2 regions of the Microbacterium sp. LWH3-1.2 genome follow, and region 1 is predicted to be linked to the other one. Evidence: predicted binding sites of a transcription regulator. Region 1 holds the regulator's gene; the other holds the start of a gene.
The links. Region 1 encodes HspR, which represses chaperone genes until heat shock. Its sites were predicted from a motif close to AAGTTGAGTCNNNNNGACTCAACTT; they were not measured.
Positions count from the first base shown of each region.

Region 2: a site for HspR is predicted at 2,773-2,797, ahead of MRBLWH3_RS15660 (ATP-dependent Clp protease ATP-binding subunit). Genes of this name have one in related genera too.

Region 1 covers NZ_JBEGIK010000001.1:671,766-677,489, reverse strand. Annotated here, with positions in the region: gene dnaK (molecular chaperone DnaK) at 1-346, shown strand, start outside; gene MRBLWH3_RS03225 (nucleotide exchange factor GrpE) at 349-966, shown strand; gene MRBLWH3_RS03220 (DnaJ C-terminal domain-containing protein) at 982-1,980, shown strand; gene MRBLWH3_RS03215 (heat shock protein transcriptional repressor HspR) at 2,088-2,558, shown strand; gene MRBLWH3_RS03210 (MmcQ/YjbR family DNA-binding protein) at 2,577-2,993, shown strand; gene MRBLWH3_RS03205 (DUF2252 domain-containing protein) at 3,012-4,409, opposite strand; gene MRBLWH3_RS03200 (AI-2E family transporter) at 4,464-5,558, shown strand; gene MRBLWH3_RS03195 (DUF998 domain-containing protein) at 5,602-5,724, shown strand, end outside.
Region 2 covers NZ_JBEGIK010000001.1:3,354,649-3,360,372, forward strand. Annotated here, with positions in the region: gene MRBLWH3_RS15655 (DUF72 domain-containing protein) at 1-142, shown strand, start outside; gene MRBLWH3_RS15660 (ATP-dependent Clp protease ATP-binding subunit) at 202-2,760, opposite strand; gene MRBLWH3_RS15665 (GNAT family N-acetyltransferase) at 2,935-3,306, shown strand; gene MRBLWH3_RS15670 (DUF3817 domain-containing protein) at 3,462-3,926, opposite strand; gene MRBLWH3_RS15675 (MarR family winged helix-turn-helix transcriptional regulator) at 3,991-4,410, opposite strand; gene MRBLWH3_RS15680 (class I SAM-dependent methyltransferase) at 4,501-5,604, shown strand; gene MRBLWH3_RS15685 (hypothetical protein) at 5,618-5,724, opposite strand, start outside.

The DNA.
Region 1 (5,724 bases):
GACGCTCTCGTACTCCATCGAGAAGCTCATCAAGGAGAACGAGGACAAGCTCCCCGAGGACGTCAAGACCGAGGTCCAGGCCGACGTCGACGCGCTCAAGACCGCTCTCGCGGGCGATGACGACGAGGCGGTGAAGACCGCGTTCGACAAGCTCAACCAGAGCCAGGGCAAGCTCGGTGAAGCGATCTACGCGTCGAGCCAGGCTTCGCAGGCGGCTCCGGATGCTGCCGCCGGCGCAGCGGGCGACGGTCAGGCTCCGACGGACTCCGACGAGGACGTCGTCGACGCCGAGGTCGTCGACGAAGAGGACGAGAGCCCCTCGGCAGGCTCAGGGGGGTCGAAGTAACCATGGCGAACAAGGACCACAACCCCGAACCGGTCGAAGAGCCGGGCGGCGGCGAAGAGGTCCGGCCTGAGGGCGAGGGGTCGGAGGCGAACGCCTCCGGCCCCGCGCCGCAGGACGGGCAGGACGACGAGCTCACGGTCGACGACATCCTCGGTGCCGCGCAGAACGCCGACGCCGCGGCCGAGGACGCCGTGCTCGCGGACCTCGAGTCGCAGCTGCTGAACGACCTCAAGCGTCTGCAGGCCGAGTACGCCAACTACCGCCGCCGCACCGAGGAGCAGCGCGAGGTCGAGATCGAGCGGGCGCAGGGCGCGGTCGCGAAGGGCATCCTTCCGGTGCTCGACGACCTCGACCGCGCCGAGAAGCACGGCGACCTCGAAGAGGGGTCGGCGTTCGCCGCGATCGCCGACAAGCTCCGCGGCGTCGCCGAGCGCATCGGGCTCACCACGTACGGCGCAGCCGGCGAGACGTTCGACCCGCAGCAGCACGAGGCGATCTTCCAGGTGCCGACGCCGGGCGCAACCGAACAGACGATCGTCGAGGTCGTCGAGATCGGCTACCGTCTCGGCTCGGTGGAGCTGCGTCCGGCCAAGGTCGTCGTCGCCGTTCCCGCCGAATAACCCGAAGGAGGCTCCATGGCCAGTCAGGACTGGTTCGACAAGGACTTCTATTCGGTGCTCGGCGTCTCGAAGGACGTCAGCGAGGCTGACCTCAAGAAGACGTATCGCAAGCTCGCGCGGAAGTACCACCCCGACTCCAACCAGGGTGACGCGGCCGCCGAGGCGAAGTTCAAGGAGGTCAGCGAGGCGTATGCGGTGCTCTCCGACGCGGAGCAGCGCAAGGAGTACGACCAGATCCGCGCGATGGGCTCGGGCGCCCGCTTCACCGCCGGCGGCCAGGGCGGAGCCGGGGGGTTCGAGGACGTCTTCTCGATGTTCAACCAGGGCCGCGGCGCGCGCTATCAGAGCGCCGAGGACTTCGACGACATCTTCGCGATGTTCAACCAGCAGCAGGGCGGCAGCGGGTTCGGCTCCGGGCGGTTCGGGCAGCCGAGCGGCGGCTACCGCGGCTTCGGCGGCCCGACGCGCGGTGCCGACGTCACGGCGCGCACGACGATCGACTTCGTCACGGCGACCCGGGGCGAGACCATCACGCTGCAGGGCGAGGACGGCAAGCCGTTCAAGGTGAAGATCCCCGCGGGCGTCGCGGACGGACAGAAGATCCGGCTGCGCGGCCGCGGGCGTCATTCGCCCGACGGCGGCGAGAACGGCGACATCGTCGTGCAGGTCACCGTGCGTCCGCACCCCGTGTTCACGCGGGACGGACTCAACCTGCGCGTCACCGTGCCGGTGACGTTCACCGAGGCTGCGCTCGGCGCCACCATCGAGGTGCCGACGCTCGGCGGCGATCCGGTGCGGCTGCGTGTCGCCCCGGGCACGCCGTCCGGGCGCGTGCTTCGCGTCAAGGGGCGCGGTGTCGAGACGGCGAAGGGCACCGGCGACCTCCTCGCCGAGGTGCAGGTGGCCGTGCCGTCGCACCTCGACGAGGCCGCGCGTGAGGCGCTCGAGCGCTTCCAGAGCCTCGAGCCGAAGGAGAACCCGCGCGCCGACCTGATGGCCAAGGCGCAGGGCTGAGATGCTTGCCGAGAACAGGAGATCCGGCGAGAACAGGACGATCCCGCGCGAAGCGTCCTGTCCTGGCGAGATCTCCTGTTCTCGCGAGCGATGAGGAGGTGACGAGAATGACCGAGGACGACATCGACGAGGATGCCCCGATCTTCGCGATCGCCGTCGCCGCCGAGCTGTCGGGCATGCACCCGCAGACGCTCCGCCAGTACGACCGGCTCGGGCTGGTGGTGCCCGCCCGCACCCAGGGCGGTTCCCGCCGTTATTCGCTGCGGCACGTGGAGCAGCTCCGCGAGGTCGCCCGCATGTCGTCGGACGGCATCGGCCTCCCCGCGATCGTGCGCATCCTGGAGCTCGAGAACCGCGTGCAGGAGCTCCACGGCCGCGTCCGCGACCTCGAGGACCGCATGCGCGTCGAGCTCGAGAAGCGCCCGGGCGCGCGCGTGTTCGCGGCCGGCTCCACAGGGTCGGTCGTGACGCTTCGGCACGGCACGCGGGTCCGCCGCGCAACCGAGGTCGTCGTGTGGCGTCCGCGCGCACCGATCGAGCAGCAGAGCGAGCTTCCCGGGCAGACTCCGGACGCCTGAATCACGGACGACGGGAACATGGCGACCCTCGACGACGTCCGCGCCATCGCGCTCGGGTTCCCCGGCGTGATCGAACGCGCCGACGGGCACCGCGGCGGCGCGGGCTGGCGGACGCCCGCCGGCGCGTTCGTGTGGCAGCGCGGCCCGAGCGGCCGCGACCTCGATCAGCTCGCCGCGCTCGGGCGCGAATGGCCGCCCGGGGACGTCGTGGGCGTGCGCACCGACGGCGCGCAGGTCAAGGCGGCGCTGATCGAGACCTACCCCGACGCGTTCTTCACGATCCCGCACTTCGACGGGTACCCCGCGGTGCTGGTGCGCCTCGACGGCATCGGTCTCGAACACCTGCGCGAGGTCATCACGGACGCGTGGCTGCTGCGAGTCACCACGCGCGTCGCGAACGAGTGGCTCGCCGCTCACCCGCCGGCAACCGGATAGCGCTCAGCGCCCCGCGCCTCACCCCGCCGCGTCGACCCCGCGGTGCGTGCGGAACAGCTCCCAGTCGGCGCGGGAGAGGTCGGCGTACGCGTACGACCACTCCAGGATCGCCTCGCCCGCGACCTTGCCGCCGCCGACGTAGCCGGCGACGACCGATCCGGTCGGCGACTGGCCGTGCGCGCGGGCGAGCGTCGCGGCGCACGCGTCGGCGTACCAGAGGAAGGCCGAGTCGTCCAGCTCGTCCATGTCGAACCCGCCCTTCTTGTCGCGGAACTGGCGCACGTAGAAGTCGCGCTGCGCGCCGTAGGTCGTGCGGCGCACGAAGCCCAGGAAAGGGTCGGACACCGACTGGAGGATCCGCTGCATGCCGACCACGCGTCCGCCGTCGCCGTACTGGTCGATGAAGCGCGTCACGACCTCCGGCTGCTCGGCCTTGCCGTACTCGATCAGCACGCTCTTGCCCGCTTCCTTGCCCTGGAGCAGCAGCACGCCGTCGTCGCCGTCCTGCATCGAGATCACGAAGCACCGCGTCCCGACGCTGCCCACCCCGACGACACGGAGGGCGATGTCCGACATGCGGTACTTCTGAAGCAGCGCCCGGATGTCGATGTTGGCCGACTGCACGTACTGGTCGAAGACGCCGAGGACCCGCTCCTCGGACTGGGCGTCGATGTGGGTCATGGTCGGCGGCGCCTCGATGAAGACCGCTCGGCCCTCGCCGTCGACCTGCGTCATCTTCTTCGCCGCGCGCGCGCCGGTGCGCTTCTCCGCCTCCTTGACCGCGGAGTCGATGGCGGCGCGCGTGTCGTCGTCGACGGCCCGTTCGGCGGCCAGCGCGTCGAAGCGGTCGTAATAGCGCTTGAGGGGGCTGCGCTTGGCGCCCGTGCCGATCGCGCGTGCGTAGACACGCACCGCGTCCAGCGCCGCCTCACGCACCACCGAATCAGCGCGCCCCGTCGACTGGCCGGCGATGACGATGCTCGTGACCAGCCGCTTGACGTCCCACTCCCACGGCGCCCACGCGGCCTCGTCGAAGTCGTTGAGGTCGAACACGAGGGTCCGCTGGGGCGAGGCGTACAGTCCGAAGTTCGACACGTGAGCGTCGCCGCAGGACCCCGCGCTGACACCGCTCGACGGCGAGCGGGACAGGTCGGCGGCCATCAGGGCGGCCGTGCCGCGATAGAACGCGAACGCGCTCGCCGCCATGCGCTCGGTGCGCAGCGGCACGAGCTCGGGGACGCGGTCCTCATCCTGCGCGTCGAGGATCCCCATGGGATCGCGGTCGTTCGTCGGCAGTTCGGCGAGCGATTCGCGGGGATTGCGCTCGCGGGCCGCGCGGCCCTCGGCGACGTGGTCGGCGTAGGACGGCAGTGGGGCCCACGTGCGGCCGATGGGCGAGGCGTCGATCGTAGACATGGGCCCAGTGTGGCACTGTGCGGCGTCGACCCGGAAGGGCGGTACCCTGACGCCGTGACTCGCGCCGCGCAGCCCGCCCCACCCCCTCCGATCTCGCCGAGCCTGCGCGTGCTGCTGGTGCTCGCCACGACCGTGGTGGTGCTCGCGGGCGTGTACTTCGCGCGGAGCCTGATCGGCCCGCTCGCGCTCGCCATCGTCCTCGTCGTGATCTGCGAGCCGGTCTCCAGGCCGCTCGAGCGGCGCGGCTGGCCCCGCTGGACCGGCACGACCGCGGTCATCGTGCTCGCGTACCTCGTGCTCGTGGTGATGGGCCTGCTCCTGTGGGTCGCCGGCGTGCAGTTCGCTGGCCTCGTCTCCGACTACCTCGACCAGCTGCGCGGCAGCCTCGACGACTTCCTCGCGTGGCTCCAGTCCGTCGGGCTGGATCAGCAGGCGACGGATGCTGCGGCCTCGGTCCTCGACCCGAAGGCGCTGGCGGGGCTCGTCGGCAGCATCGGCGGCACCGTGATCGGAGTGGTCACGGCCCTCTTCTTCGTCGTCTCGTACATCATCTTCACGGCGGCCGACGCCGCGCGGTACCGCGATGCGGAGCGGGTCTTCGGCGCCGGTCGCCGCCCGGTCCTCGCCCGCATCGGGCGCCTCAACACGGGGGTTCGTCGCTACTACGTCGTGAACGCGTCGTTCGGCGCGATCGTCGCGATCATCGACGGGCTGGCGCTCTGGGCCCTGGGCGTGCCGGCACCCATCGTGTGGGCGGTGCTCGCGTTCGTCACGAACTTCATCCCGAACATCGGGTTCGTGCTGGGCCTCATACCGCCGGCGGTGCTCGCTCTCGTCGTCGGCGGATGGCCGCTGTTCCTCGGGGTCATCGCGATCTACTGCGTCGTCAACGTCGTTCTCCAGGTGCTCGTGCAGCCGAAGTTCGTCAGCGACGCGGTCGACCTGAGCCTCACGCTCAGCTTCTTCTCGGTCGTGTTCTGGACCTTCGTCATCGGCCCACTCGGCGCGATCCTGTCGATCCCTCTGACATTGTTCGTGCGGGCGCTGGTGCTCGAAGGCGATCCTGGCTCACTATGGCTGCGATGGCTTTCGGGGGATCGCACGGCCACGCCGGCGGCCGCCGCCCGCGGATCCCTCGCCGACTCCTGATCCACACCTTCGCCCGCACCATCCCAGTCTCCCGGAGCCCCCGATGACCCAGACCTCGCTCGATCGACCCACCCCCGAGCAGCCTTCCTCGCCCCGCAACACCGCGGGCAGGTTCGATGCCTCGAGCGAGCGCTCTCTGGAGTCGCTGGCCCTCGGCGTCGGCGCG
Region 2 (5,724 bases), 2.7 Mb from region 1:
GTACGCGTACTTCAACAACGACGGCGAGGCCCACGCCGTCCACAACGCGCGGACCCTGAAACGGATGCTGCCCCCTGACGCGGCGCCCTCCCCGCTCACCTGTCACGAAGTGCCGGTGGGACCAGCAGATCGTGACAGGTGAGCAGAGAGTCGAGGTCAGAGAGTCGAGGTCAGAGGTCGAGGTCAGAGGTCGAGGGTCGGTCAGGCGGCCACGGCGACGCGTGAACCCGCCACCACCGACAGCGCGTCGGCCGCGGCATCCACCGTCACGGTCCCGCCGTCGGCGAGCGCACCCGTGACGAACAGGTCGGCGATACGGTCGTCGACCTCGCGCTGGATGAGGCGGCGCAGCGGCCGGGCGCCGTACTCGGGCTCGTACCCGTTGTCGGCGAGCCACGCCACCGCCGCGTCGGTCACGACCAGCGACACCTCGCGCTTCGCGAGCCGCGCGTCGGAGGCACCGAGCAACAGGCGCACGATGCTCTGAAGCTGCGGCTTCTCGAGCCTGCGGAACAGCACGATCTCGTCGATGCGGTTGAGGAACTCCGGACGCATCGCCTCGCGCAGCTTGCCGAACACCCGGTCGCGCAGATCCTTCTCCGAGCCGAATCCGGTGGCCCCTCCGCCGTTGGCGAGGAACCCGATCGCTCCACCACGCGATGCGAGGAACTCCGAGCCGAGGTTCGAGGTCATCACCACCACCGTGTTGCGGAAGTCGACCGTGCGACCCTGGCCGTCGGTCAGGCGGCCGTCGTCGAGCACCTGAAGCAGCAGGTTGAACACGTCGGGGTGCGCCTTCTCGATCTCGTCGAACAGCACGATCGAGTACGGGTTGCGCCGCACGCGCTCGGTGAGCTGTCCGGCCTCGTCGTAGCCGACGTATCCGGGAGGGGCTCCGACGAGGCGCGACACGGTGTGCCGCTCGCCGAACTCGCTCATGTCGAAGCGGATCACGGCTGTGTCGTCGTCGAAGAGCGACCCCGCCAGCGCCTTCGCGAGCTCGGTCTTGCCGACGCCGGTCGGACCGAGGAAGAGGAACGACCCCACCGGGCGACGCGCATCGCCCATGCCGGTGCGGTTGCGCCGTACGGCCTTGGCGACCGCGGTCACGGCGTCCTCCTGCCCGATCACGCGATCGTGCAGCTCGTCCTCGAGGGACGCCAGGCGCTCGCGCTCGGTCTCGGTCACGCGGTTCACCGGGATGCCGGTGGCGCGGCTGATCACGGCGGCGATCTCGGGCTCGTCGACGACCGCCTCGGTGCGCACCGCGGCGCCTGCGGCGGTGGCCCGCTCGAGGCGGTCCTGCACATCGGCGATCTGGTCGCGGATCTGCGACGCCTCCTCGTAGTGCTCCGCCGACACCGCGGCGTTCTTGTCGGCCTCGAGCGTCGCGAGCCGCTCGATCAGCCCGCTCACGTCGACCTTCGACCCGAGGCGCAGCCGCAGCCGGGCACCGGCCTGATCGATGAGGTCGATGGCCTTGTCGGGCAGCACCCGCTCGCTGAGGTACCGGTCGCTGAGCTCGACGGCCGCGCGCAGCGCCTCGTCGGTGTAGACGATGCCGTGGTGCTCCTCGTACGCGGGCTTGAGGCCGCGGAGGATCAGCACGGCGTCCTCGACGGAGGGCTCACCCACGCGGACCGGCTGGAACCGGCGCTCGAGCGCGGGGTCCTTCTCGATGACGCGGTACTCCTTGAGCGTCGTGGCGCCCACGAGGTGCAGCTCGCCGCGCGCGAGGCGCGGCTTGAGGATGTTCCCCGCGTCCATGCCGCCGTCACCGGCGCCCCCGGCGCCGACCACGGTGTGCACCTCGTCGATGAAGACGATCAGCTCGCCCTTGTGCGCGGCGATCTCGTCCATGGTCTTGGTGAGGCGCTCCTCGAAGTCGCCGCGGTAGCGGGTTCCCGCGAGCATCGCAGGCAGGTCGAGCGCGATGACCCGCTTGCCGAGCAGCTGCTCGGGCACGGCGCCGTCGACGATCGCCTGGGCGAGGCCCTCGACGATCGCGGTCTTGCCGACACCGGCCTCGCCGACGAGCACCGGGTTGTTCTTGGTGCGGCGGCTGAGGATCTCGATCGTCTGCTCGATCTCGTCGGCCCGTCCGATCACGGGGTCGAGCTCGCCGGCCACGGCGCGCGCCGTCAGGTCGGTGCCGTACGTGTCGAGCATGGGGGTGTCGGATGCCGCACCCTCGGGCCGCACATCGGACGGCGTGGTCTCACCCGGTGTGACGGTCTCGCGGGCACCCTGCATGAGCGCCTCGGCGGTCACGCCGGCGCGCGCCAGCACCTGACCGGCGGGGGTGTCCTGCGCGAGCACGAGGGCGAAGAAGAGGTGTTCGGGGTCGACGTACGTCGATCCGGACGAGCGGGCGACCTGGAACGCGTGGAACAGCGCCCGCTGCACCGACGAGGTCACCACGGCCCCGTCGACGTCGGCGCCCGCCGTCGCGGAGGGAAGGCGCTCCTCGGTGGCGCGCGCGATGGCGTCGGCGTCCGCGCCGATGCGCTGGACGGCCTCACGCGCCGGGGCCTCGGCGACGAGGATGCGCAGCACATGCAGCGCGTCGAGCTCCTGCTGGCCGCGCTCGAGCGCGTACCTGCCGGCACGCCGGAGCAGCTCCTGGGTGCGTGAGCCGAGGTAGCGGCTCAGGTCGATCGAGCGCTCGGCACGCGCGCGCTCGCCCGCGAGGTAGCGTGCCAGGAACTCGTCGAACGAGCTCGCGTCGTCGCCGGCCTGAGGAGTGAAGTCTTCGGGCATTCCGTCTCCTGAAACTTGAGTGAACGAGCATCAAGTTTTGAACTTGATACGGGCATTGTCAAGTTCAACCGCTCCGCGGCAGAGGTATTCCCCGCTGTGCCGGATCCGTCCCGGAGGGTGTCCCACCCCGGGCGTAGCGTGAGCATGGGGGATCGAGATCGAAGAGGGAGAACCATGGACTGGAAGATCGAGCTGATCCACGTGCCGGTGTCCGACGTCGACCGCGCGAAGGAGTTCTACGAGCGGATCGGCTTCCATGCCGACCACGACCAGACCCCTGTCGAGGGGCTCCGCTTCGTGCAGATGACTCCGCCCGGGTCGGCCTGCTCCATCGCCTTCGGCACCGGGCTCGGCAACACTCTCTCACCCGGACAGCAGAACACCATCCAGGTCGTGGTGCCCGACGCCGACGAGGCACTGGCACACTTGCGCGCCAACGGCGTCGAGGGGCGCGGGGTCGACGACCAGGACTGGGGCCGGTTCGTGCAGTTCGACGACCCCGACGGCAACACCTGGACGCTGCAGCAGCTCCCCGCCTGGCGCTGAGCCCCGCAGCCTCCGTCGTCGACGACGCCGGCGGCAACACCCGACCCTGCAGCAGCGGCCGGCGTGGCGCCGAGCCGCGGCATCCGTCTCCACGACCGCGATGCGTCCTCGTCCACCCCACCCTCGGGAGGCGGGGCGGACGAGGACGCGGGCCGTCAACCCCGCCCGCCGGGCGGACCGAGGATGAGCAGCACGACGAACAGGAGCACGACGGCGAGGGCGATCAGCGCGCCGAGGACCCAGGGCCGCCGCAGGAACCAGCGCATGAGCCGGTCGTACCACGTGTCGTCGCGCGGGTCGTCGGTGACTTCGAGCCGCCACGCGCCGGCGAGCCGACCGCTGCGCTGGAGCCACAACTCCGCGGGGATCGTGGCGTACGGGATGACGGCGCTCACGAGCGCGAGCACCGTCGGGCCGACACGCCAGCGGTTGTTGAGGGCGACGAGGATCACGGTCGCGCCGTACGACAGGAAGATGAAGCCGTGGATGCCGCCGCCGATCGTGACGCCGAGCGCCCAGTCGGTGGTGGCGCGGAGGATGAGGCCGGCGATGAGGAGGGTCCACGAGATCGCCTCGAAGACAGCGAGCGCGCGGAACAGGGTGTGGGGATTGCGGAACACACCTTCAGCGTAACTGAAAGTGCTTCAGGCTTTCTGAAGGTTCGCGGGCCCCCGCGCTCCCGGCCTACTCGGGGGCCAGTCCGAACGGCTGCTCGTGCAGACCCTCCAACGCGCTGGCGAGTGCGGGCGCCCCCGCGGCCAGTCCCGCGTCGAGCGCTGCCAGCCGTTGCTCGGCCGCCTGCAGCACCTCGTTCCCCCGCTCGGTCACGCGCAGATCGGAGGCCGCGCCCGCGTGCTTCGTGGCGTCCGCGACGAGCCCGTCGGCGACGAGGGTCTGCACCGCGGTGTGCGCCGACTGCACGGTGATCTGGGAGCGGCGCGCGAGTTCGCTGAACGAGATGCCGGGCGTCGCCTCGATGTGGGCGAGCAGTCCGTACTTTCGGGTGGTGAGCCCGAGGTCGCGCAGCTGCGCGCCGAGGTGCGCGTCCCAGACGGCGGCCACGGTCAGCAGCGAGATGACGGGACTGAACGCACGGTCTGGCACCGTTGAATGCTAGTCCCGCTGCCCCGTGACGGCACGCATTCACCCGCTGTCCCGGGAAGCGGACGCCGCGCGCCCGGCTACCGTGGGACGGTGACATTCTCGCTCGACGGCCTGCGCCGGTGGCCCGACGTGGAGGCTCCGGACCTCGTGGCGGCGGATGCTGCGGACCGGCTGCTGCTCGAAGAATCCGCGATCGCTCGGTCGACAGCGACGGGCGGCGGGCTGGTGGTGATCGGCGACGGCTACGGCGCGCTGACGCTGAGCGCGGCCGCGGACGGCGGTTGCGGCATCCGTGTCCATCAGGACCCGCTCACCGGCGAACGCGCTCTCGCGGCGAACTCCGAGCGCTTCGGACTCGGCGACGCGTTCGCGTCGCTGCCGCTGGCGCCGGAGCTGGTGCGCGGCGCACGGGTCGTGCTGCTGCGGCTGCCGAGGTCGCTCGACGCGCTGCGTGACGTCGCGGCGCTGATCGCCGCATACGCGGCGCCCGATGTCGTCGTGTTCGCGGGTGGTCGAGTGAAGCACATGACGCTCGCCATGAACGACGTGCTGCGCGAACGGTTCGCCCGCCTCGATGTCACTCACGCCCGCCAGAAGTCCCGCGTGCTCATCGCCCGCGAGCCCCACGACGGCCGTGACCCGGTTCCGAGCCGCGCGACACACGACGGGATCGTCGTCTGCGCGTACGGAGGAGCGTTCGCCGGGGCGTCGATCGACATCGGGACGAGGTTCCTGCTGGAGCACCTGCCCCCGCTCGCCGATGGCGCGGCGATCGATTTCGCGTGCGGGACCGGTGTGGTCGCGGCGGCGCTGGCACTGCGGCATCCGTCTCTCCGCGTGCTCGCGTGCGACCAGTCCGCAGCCGCGGTCGCATCCGCGCACGCGACGGCGGAGGCGAACGGCGTCGCCGACCGCGTCCACGTCGTCCGCGACGACATGCTCGGCGCACAGCCGGACGCGAGCGCGACCTTCATCGCACTGAACCCGCCGTTCCACTCGGGGTCGGCGGTGCACGATGCCATCGCTCCGCGGATGTTCGCGGAGGCTGCTCGCGTGCTGCGGCCCGGCGGCGAACTCTGGGCCGTGTGGAACTCCGGACTGCGCTACCGTCCGGCGCTCGATCGCACGGTCGGCCCCACACGGCAGATCGCACGCAACGCCAAGTTCACCGTGACGGCGTCCACCCGCCGCTGACGTGTCGCGGCGGTTACTCGCCGGCATCCGGGGTCGGATCGTCCTCGGCCGTCGGGCCGAACAGCACCCACGCCGCGTCGCTGCACTCGTAGAACTGGACGGCAGCCGTGTCGATGAACA